Regions from separate parts of the Geodermatophilus sp. URMC 65 genome, predicted to be linked through region 1. Evidence: riboswitches for the same ligand, from Rfam matches in the RefSeq annotation. Region 1 holds a riboswitch; the other holds the start of a gene.

Region 1 (4,474 bases):
CGTGTCGATCGCCGCGCGCAGCGACTCGTTGGCGAAGCCGGTGACCAGGTCGTCGGCCAGGTCGCGGGCGTGCGTACGGAGCTCGACGACCTCCACCGTCGCGTCGTCGCCCCGCTCGCGCAGGGCGGCGACGGTCGCGGCGGTGAGCCGGTCGGCCAGCAGCCGGGTCGACGACGGGGTCGACAGCCCGGCGCTCACGACGGCCAGGGTGCGGGTGGTCATGCGGAGACCTCCTCGAGGGACGCCTGCCGGGCCGCCACCAGCGAGGCGTGGGTCGGGGCGTCGGGCACGTGCGCCGGCTTGAGCGCAGCGAACTCGCGGCGCAGCACCGGCACGACCTCCTCGCCCAGCATGTCCAGCTGCTCCAGCACCGTCTTCAGCGGCAGGCCGGCGTGGTCGATGAGGAACAGCTGCCGCTGGTAGTCACCGACGTAGTCGCGGAAGCCGAGGGTCCGCTCGATGACCTGCTGCGGGGAGCCGACGGTCAGCGGCGTCTCGCGGGAGAAGTCCTCCAGCGACGGGCCGTGGCCGTAGACCGGCGCGTTGTCGAAGTACGGGCGGAACTCCCGGACGGCGTCCTGGCTGCTCTTCCGCATGAACACCTGCCCGCCGAGCCCGACGATCGCCTGGTCGGCGCTGCCGTGACCGTGGTGCTCGAAGCGGCGGCGGTAGAACTCGACCATCCGGGCGGTGTGCTCGGCCGGCCAGAAGATGTGGTTGGAGAAGAAGCCGTCGCCGTAGTAGGCGGCTTGCTCGGCGATCTGCGGGGAGCGGATCGAGCCGTGCCAGACGAACGGCGGGACGCCGTCCAGCGGCCGCGGGGTGGAGGTGAAGCCCTGCAGCGGCGTGCGGAACTGCCCCGACCAGTCGACGACCTCCTCGTCCCACAGCCGGCGCAGCAGCGCGTAGTTCTCCACCGCCAGCGGCAGGCCGTTGCGGATGTCCTGCCCGAACCACGGGTACACCGGGCCGGTGTTGCCGCGGCCCATCATCAGGTCCACCCGGCCGCCGGCCAGGTGCTGCAGCATCGCGTAGTCCTCGGCGATCTTCACCGGGTCGTTCGTGGTGATCAGCGTGGTCGCCGTCGACAGCTGCAGCCGCGACGTCTGCGCGGCGATGTAGGCCAGCGTCGTCGTCGGCGAGGAGGAGAAGAACGGCGGGTTGTGGTGCTCGCCCAGGGCGAAGACGTCGAGCCCGACCTCCTCGGCCTTCTTCGCGATGGTGACGATCGCCTGGATCCGCTCCGCCTCGCTGGGCGTGCGGCCGGTGGTGGGATCGGTCGTGATGTCGCTGACCGAGAAGACGCCGAACTGCATGTCGGTCTCCGTTGGTTGAGAGTGCAACTACCGGCCGGTGCAACGCATCCGGTCCCGTGGTATTCCCCTCGGCCGGCTCCCCCGGAGGGAGGGCGGGCGCCGCACGGCGACGTCACTCGCGTCACACATGTGGTCCCCGGCATTGTCACGGGACGGTAACGCCGCTTACGGTGGCTTCCGTCCGGTCGGTCGTCTCGTCCCCGCTCGGGGAGCCTGACCGGACGCCGCCGAGTCGTGTCCGCCACCAGCGGGCGCGAGCCGGGGACCCACCGCAGTACTGGGGTGAATCCCGCCCGCGTGCACGAAACGCGGGCCGGTAGGGCTGCTTCCCGCCCGAACCCGTCAGCTAACTCGGTAGGCGGCTCACGGAAGAACGGAGCACTCCGCATGCCCCGCCCCCGGGCCCTCGCGGCTCGCCGGTCGACCCGGCCACGCGCGCTCCGCGCCTCTTCCCCGGGCAGCTGACCCGGCACCAGACCGCGCCCGCCGGCACCCCCGATCCGCCGGCGTCCCCGTAGACCGCGCCGCACCGGGCTGTCCCCTGCCATGAGGACCACCCCGCGCGCCCTCCCGCCACGGAGCACCCCCACCTGATGGACACCAAGCAGTTCCCGGCCGTCCCGGCCACCGACGCCCCCGCCAACCGGACCGCCCGGCGCCGCCTGCGGCTGCCCGCAAGCGGCCGCCGTCCGGCGATCCTGCTGGCCACCGCGGCCGCCGGCGCGATCGTGGTCAACACCGTCGTCGGCGCGCAGCCGGCCCCCGAGGCCGAGGCCGAGACGGTCACCGCCTCGATGAGCGTCGCCGAGCAGCTCGGCATCACCGAGGAGTCGGCGCAGCAGCCGCTCGCCGCCCCGGCCGCCACCGAGCTGGCCGCGCTGCAGGACCTCGCCGCCTCCCGCAGCGAGCGCCAGGCCGCCGAGGCGCAGGCCGCGCAGGTCCAGGCCGCCGCCGAGCAGGCCGAGCTGGACCGCCAGGCCGCCGAGAAGGCCGCCGCCGAGCAGGCCGCCCGCGAGGCCGCGGAGCGCGCGGCCGCCGAGAAGGCCGCGGCCGACAAGGCTGCCGCCGAGCAGGCCGCCCGCGCGGCCGCCGAGAAGCCCGCCGCCGCTGCGCCAGCCCCGGCCGCCAGCAGCTCGTCGTCCGCCGCGCCGCGCGGCTCCTTCAAGGAGTACGCGATGAGCAAGGTCGGCAGCGCCCAGCAGTTCAGCTGTCTGGAGAACCTGTGGGGCAAGGAGAGCGGCTGGAACCCCAATGCGCAGAACCCCACCAGCACCGCCTACGGCATCCCGCAGTTCCTGAACTCGACCTGGGCCAGCACCGGCATCGCCAAGACGTCGGATGGCTACCGCCAGATCGACGCGGGCCTGATCTACATCGACAGCCGCTACGGCAGCCCCTGCGGCGCCTGGGCGCACTCGCAGTCCACCGGCTGGTACTGAGAAGGACCCCGTCCTCCCCACCCCTCGCAGGCTCGGGGGGGACCCGGGACGGGGCCGCCTCCTGCCCCCGCCACTCGCGAGCTCGCGGCGGGACCCTGCATGAGGGCCGCCGAGGGCTGTCCCCGCACCGCGGGGGCAGCCCTCGGTCGTCTTCAGTGGTGGTGGCCGCTCCGTCGGGCGAACCGGCGCCCGGACGGAGGGCCGGTGATCACCGGTTCGCCGCTGCGCGCCCGCTCGACGCGCGCGTGGTCGGCCTTCCCGGCGTCGCGCAGCGGCCCTTGCCAGGGCCTGCCGCCTGAGACGGTGTAGACCCGCTGGGCGGGTTGGTCGCAGGAGGGACAGACCGCGGAGTCGGCGACGTCCTGCATGTCGCGTCGCAGGTCGAACGGGCCGCACTGCGGACAGCGGAACTCGTAGAGGGGCACGGGTGTCTCCTGCCGGTGGCGGGGGGCCGGGGCGGCGGCGGGCCGCCGCCCCGGCCCGGGGATCGGTCAGTCCGCGACCAGCTCGCGGCCTCCGCCGGCACCCTCCGGCAGGAGGCTCCGGTCGAAGATGGACAACGGGATGCTGAGCGAGACCGCGCTGTTGGGGATGTCCACCACGCCGCCGATGCGGCCGTCGATCGGCGCCGCCCCGAGGAACAGGTACGCCTGCTCGAAGGTCCAGTCCATCGCCGGCATCAGGTAGTTGATGGCGTTGAGGCAGGCCCGGCGGTAGGCGACCGTGGCGTTCATGTAGTAGTTCCGGCCGTCCTCCACGCTGATGCCCTCGAAGGTCAGGTACTCCGAGTAGTTGGGGCCGACCCGGCCGGGCTTGAAGAACGGCATGTCGGTCTTGTACCGCTCCATCCCGCCCTTGATGACGTCGAAGTGCAGGTCGATGAAGCCGGGCATCTCGATGGCGCCGCAGAAGGTGATCTCCCCGTCGCCCTGCGCGAAGTGGAGGTCGCCGATGGAGAACAGCCCACCGGGTACGAAGACCGGCATGTAGACCCGGCTCCCGACGCCCAGGTCCTTGATGTCCACGTTCCCCCCGTGCTCCCGGGGCGGGATCGTGCGGCAGGCCTCGGCGGCGGCCCGTTCGAGGTCCGAGCCGCTCAGCCGGCCGAGGAGCGCGTCCTTCGGCTGCGGCGGGAGGGCCAGCGCCGGGACCTGCGGCGCACCGGGTGTCTCACCGCCGTGTGCGGGGATGTCCCCGGTCACCCGGTCGGGGTTCTGGTCGATGAGGGCCTGCTCGCGGCGGTTCCACTCGGCGAGCAGTTCCGCGGAGGGAGCGCAGCCGAACAACCCGGGGTGGGAGTTGCCGATGAAGCGCACACCCGGGACGTGCCGGCTGGTGGTCCAGATGCCGTCGAGGTCCCAGATCGCCTTGGACGCTCCCGGGGAGTAGTCGGTGAGGAAACCGCCCCCGTTCTCCTTGGCGAAGATGCCCGTGTAGCCCCATGGCTGGACGTCGAACGGCCCCATGTCGACGATGTCGACCACCAGTAGGTCTCCGGGCTCCAGTCCCTCGATCGCGAAGGGGCCGCTGAGGACGTGGCAGGGGTCGAGGTTCATGGTGCGGATGTCTTCGGCGTCGTCGCTGTTGCGGACCTGGTCGTCGGTCCAGTCCTTGCACTCGATCCGGTAGGTGGCGCCGGGGCGGACCGTGTTGGCCGGCGGGATGTCGGGGTGCCAGCGGTTGTGTCCGGGGACCGCCTGCTGGGCCATCGGCACGCTC
Region 2 (4,474 bases), 250 kb from region 1:
GGGACTCGGCTGGTTCTCCCTGGTCGTGGCCGCTGCCGCCGTGGGTTTCGCCGCCCACTCCTGGCTGGAGGTCGGTGACCGGACCTTCGCCGTCATCTGGCTGCTGTGGGCGGTCCTGTGGTTCTGCTTCTTCCTGCTGATGGCCGGGCACAAGGACCACCTCATCGGCGCGGTCGGCGTCCTGACCCTGGGGGAGGGGCTGCTCACGGCCGCCGTCCCGGCCTTCCTGATCATCACCGGTTGGTGGAGCGAGTCGCTCACCACTGCCCTCGTCGTCGCCGCCCTCGGGGTGCTCCTGCTCGTCGCCAGCGTCCCGCTCAGCCGGACCCTGTCCGCCTCCGCTCCGCCCACCCCCACCCAGCCCGGTGCCGCACCGGGCGCCCAGTGAGAGGAAACCGCCATGCCCGAGGTCGTGTTCAGCGTCGACCAGAGCAGGTCCATGCGGGACCAGGCCGTCCCCGGCCACAACCGCTGGCACCCGGACATCCCGCCGGCGGTCACCGTCCGTCCGGGGCAGGACTTCCGGGTGGAGTGCAGGGAGTGGACCGACGGCCAGATCGGCAACAACGACTCGGCCAACGACGTGCGGGACGTCGACCTCTCCCACGCCCACATGCTCTCCGGGCCGATCGCCGTGGAGGGGGCCGAGCCGGGTGACCTCCTGGTCGTCGACATCCTCGACCTCGGCCCGGTGCCGCAGGTCCAGGGCCCCAACTGCGGGGAGGGCTGGGGGTACTCCGGGATCTTCGCCAAGGTCAACGGCGGGGGCTTCCTCGCCGACTACTTCCCCGACGCCTACAAGGCCATCTGGGACTTCCGCGGGCAGAAGTGCACCTCCCGCCACGTCCCCGGGGTCGAGTACACCGGCATCACCCACCCCGGCCTGTTCGGCACCGCGCCGTCGGCGGACCTGCTGGCGCGCTGGAACGCCCGCGAGCGCGCGCTGATCGCCACCGACCCCGACCGCGTCCCGCCGCTGGGGCTGCCGCCGCTGCCCGACAACGTCCTGGGCGGCACGGCCACCGGTGACCTGCTCGGGGCGATCGGGCGGGACGGCGCCCGCACCGTCCCGGCGCGGGAGAACGGCGGCAACCACGACATCAAGAACTTCACCCGCGGCAGCCGGGTGTTCTACCCGGTGTACGTCGACGGCGGGCTGCTCTCCGGCGGGGACCTGCACTTCAGCCAGGGCGACGGCGAGATCAACTTCTGCGGCGCCATCGAGATGGGCGGCTTCATCGACTTCTCCGTCGACCTCATCAAGGGCGGCATGGAGACCTACGGCGTCACGACCAACCCGATCTTCATGCCCGGCCGGGTCGAGCCGCGCTACTCGGAGTTCCTGACGTTCATCGGTGTCTCGGTCGACCACCGCGACGACACGAACGTCTACATGGACGCGACGCTGGCCTACCGCAACGCCTGCCTGAACGCCATCCGCTACCTGGAGAAGTGGGGCTACACCGGCGAGCAGTCCTACCTCATCCTCGGCACCTCGCCGATCGAGGGCCGGATCGGTGGTGTGGTGGACATCCCCAACGCCTGCTGCTCGGTCTTCCTGCCGACGGAGATCTTCGACGAGGACATCCGGCCCGGCGGCCAGGGCCCGCAGCGCAGGGACCGCGGGCAGGTCTGCGTCACCTCCTGACCGAGGTGCTGCGGCCGGGCGCCGGCGGCCGACGGTCCGCCCGCGCCCGGCCCCCCGACCCGGCTTCCCGCCGGCGCTCGCACTCGCAGGACCCCTACACCCTCCGGCCCCCGATCCGGGGGTGGACGACGTGCATCACCTCACGAAAACGGGGCCGCGGATTGTCACAGTTCGATGACGCCGTTACGGTCGATGGGTCCGGTCGGTCGTTCCGCCTCCGAAGGGGGCCCGAGCGGACGCCGCCGAGTCGCCCCTTCGGGGCGAGCCGGGGACCCACCGCAGTACTGGGGTGAATCCGCTCCTGGACGCACGTCCGGGGGCAGGTAGGGCTGCTTCCCGCCCGAACCCGTCAGCTAACTCGGTAGGCGGCTCACGGAAGAAACGGAGAGCCGCCGGATGGCGTGCGCCTGCCCCGCTGCACCACCCCGCCGGCTCCGGTCCCGGGGGCGCTCGCGCACCTGACCGCCCGCGGCCGTCCGCAGCGGACGTCGCCCGCGCAGGCCCACCGGACCCCCCCGAGCACCTCAGCTCGACCGGCACCCCGCCGTTCCCCTCCGGTGCGCCCGCCCCGGCGCTCGCCGCACGGCCGCAGCCCCCTGCCGTCCGCACGCCTCCGCAGCTCCGCGCGCCCGCGCGCCGCTGCGCCCGCACCCCGGAGAACTCCCATCCCCATGGACACGCGCACTCCCACCTCTGGCCGCCTCGCCCGCGCACGCCGCCGTCCCGCCCTGTACCTGGGGGCGGCCACCGCCGGCGCCGTCCTGGCCGGCGTCGTCGTCGGCACCGAGCCGGCCGCGCAGGCCGGGGCCGCGCCGCCGCGGACCGTCAGCGTCGCCCAGGAGCTCGGGCTGACCGCCGGGTCCGGCCCGGTCGACGTCGCCACCGAGCTGCAGCCGCTGCAGGACCTCGCCGCCACCCGCAGCACCCGCGAGGCCGCCGAGACCGCTGCCCAGCAGGTCCAGGCCGCCGCCGACCAGGCGGTGCTCGACCGGCAGCGGGCCGAGGCCGAGGCCGCCGCGAAGGTCGCCGCGGACGCCGCCGCGAAGGCCGAGGCGGAGGCCGCGCAGGCCGCCGCCCCGGCGCAGGCGGGTGCGGCAGCTCCCGCGGCGGCCGCGCCCCGGGCCTCGGCCGCCTCGGCCGGCACGGTCGCGCGCGTCACCAACACCGCCGGCCCCGTCGCCGCGGTCGTGCAGGCCGCGGCCAACGCCGTCGTCAGCGCCGTGCCCGGCGCCGGCTCGATCACCCTGGGCGGCACCCGCCCGAGCGCGGCCGACCCGGGCGGCCACCCGTCCGGCCTGGCGCTGGACTACATGGTGATGTCCGACGCCGCCCTCGGGGACGCGATCGTCGAGTACCACAAGGCCCACTGGGACGAGCTCGGCGTCGACTACATCATCTGGCAGCAGCGGATGCTGTCCTCGCCGAACGGCTCCTGGAAGGCGATGGCCGACCGCGGCGGCGCGACGGCCAACCACATGGACCACCCGCACGTGAACTACCGAAGTTGACCTGCGGTTGCCCGCCGCGCCGGCGGGGCAGGACGGCACGATGGGCACCAGCTCCTCCCGTCCCGTCCCGCCGACCCTCGTCGACGCCAACCGGCTCTGGGTCGACTCACGCGTCCGTGCGCTGGTCCAGCGCCGCGTCGAGGCACCGGTCCTGCTCCGGCTGGGCGGGCCGGTGCCCGGCGGCCGGGTCCTGGAGCTCGGCACCGGGCGGCGCGGCACCGGGTTGCGCCTGGCGCTGGAGGTCTTCGGCGCCGCACACGCCGACGGCGTCGAGCGGTACGAGCCGAGCGTCGCGGCATGCCGGGCGGCGGTCCGCGACCTGGGCGGCCGGGTCGACGTGCAGCGCGGCGACGTGACGGCGCTGGTCGCGCAGGACGGGGCCTACGACGCGGTCTTCGGCTACCACGTCCTGCACCACGCCGACGCCTGGCGGGACGTGGTCCGGGAGGCGGCGCGGGTGCTGCGGCCCGGCGGGCGCCTCTACTCCTGCGAGATGACCGCGCGCTTCGTCGACAGCCGCCCGCTGCGGGCGGTCTCCCGCCACCCCGCCGACGGCGACCGGCCCACCCCGGACGGCCTCGCCGCCGCGTGCCGGGCGGCGGGGCTGACCGTGACCGCGCAGGACACCCGGCTCGCCGGCTGCTGGACGGCGCTGGTCGCGACCCGGCCCTGAGCCGGCCGGACCCTGAGCCGGCCGGACCCTGGGCCGGCCGGACCCTGGGCCGGCCGCCCGGCAGGCGTCAGAAGAGCGGGGTGACCGTCCGCGCGGTGTCGTGCTCGGCGATGAAGGCGCGGACGACCGGGTAGATCTCGGCCTCCCAACGCGAGCCGGCGAACACGCCGTAGTGACCCACGCCCGGCTGCAGGTGGTGCCGGCGCCGCTCGGGCGGGAGCCCGGTGCACAGCGCGTGCGCGGCCTCGGTCTGCCCGGGTGAGCACATGTCGTCCTGGGCGCCCTCGACGGTGAGCAGCGCGGTCTCCTCGATGAGCGAGGGGTCGACGTGCCGGCCCCGCCAGGTCAGGACGCTGCGGGGCAGGTCGTGCGCCATGAAGACGCGCTGCAGCGTCTCCAGGTAGAACTCCGCGGGCACGTCCATCACCGCGCCGTACTCGTCGTAGAAGGCGCGGGTGGCGGCCGCGGTCGCCTCGTCGCCGGCCACCATGGCGCGGTACATCCCCAGGTGGGCACCGAGGTGCCGCCGCGGGTTCATCGACATGAACGCCGCGAGCTGGGCGACCCCGGGGTAGACCCGCCGTCCGGCGCCCGGGTACCGGGCCGGGACGGTCGTGATCAGCAGCCGCTCGTACCGGGACAGCG

The links. Region 1 has a riboswitch for cyclic di-AMP ahead of ACWIX7_RS22990 (aggregation-promoting factor C-terminal-like domain-containing protein). Riboswitches for the same ligand answer to the same signal wherever they lie in the genome.
Region 2: linked by a shared signal. The riboswitch ahead of ACWIX7_RS24220 (hypothetical protein) and the one ahead of ACWIX7_RS22990 (aggregation-promoting factor C-terminal-like domain-containing protein) in region 1 are both predicted to bind cyclic di-AMP.

What each region holds. Positions count from the first base shown of each region.
Region 1 is NZ_CP199954.1:4,752,164-4,756,637, forward strand. Features, by position in the region: gene ACWIX7_RS22980 (FMN reductase) at 1-222, opposite strand, end outside; gene ACWIX7_RS22985 (LLM class flavin-dependent oxidoreductase) at 219-1,316, opposite strand; cyclic di-AMP (ydaO/yuaA leader) riboswitch at 1,532-1,692, shown strand; gene ACWIX7_RS22990 (aggregation-promoting factor C-terminal-like domain-containing protein) at 1,910-2,755, shown strand; gene ACWIX7_RS22995 (FmdB family zinc ribbon protein) at 2,908-3,180, opposite strand; gene fmdA (formamidase) at 3,247-4,474, opposite strand, start outside.
Region 2 is NZ_CP199954.1:5,003,055-5,007,528, forward strand. Features, by position in the region: gene ACWIX7_RS24210 (AmiS/UreI family transporter) at 1-388, shown strand, start outside; gene fmdA (formamidase) at 401-1,648, shown strand; cyclic di-AMP (ydaO/yuaA leader) riboswitch at 1,879-2,031, shown strand; gene ACWIX7_RS24220 (hypothetical protein) at 2,320-3,156, shown strand; gene ACWIX7_RS24225 (class I SAM-dependent methyltransferase) at 3,197-3,829, shown strand; gene phaZ (polyhydroxyalkanoate depolymerase) at 3,897-4,474, opposite strand, start outside.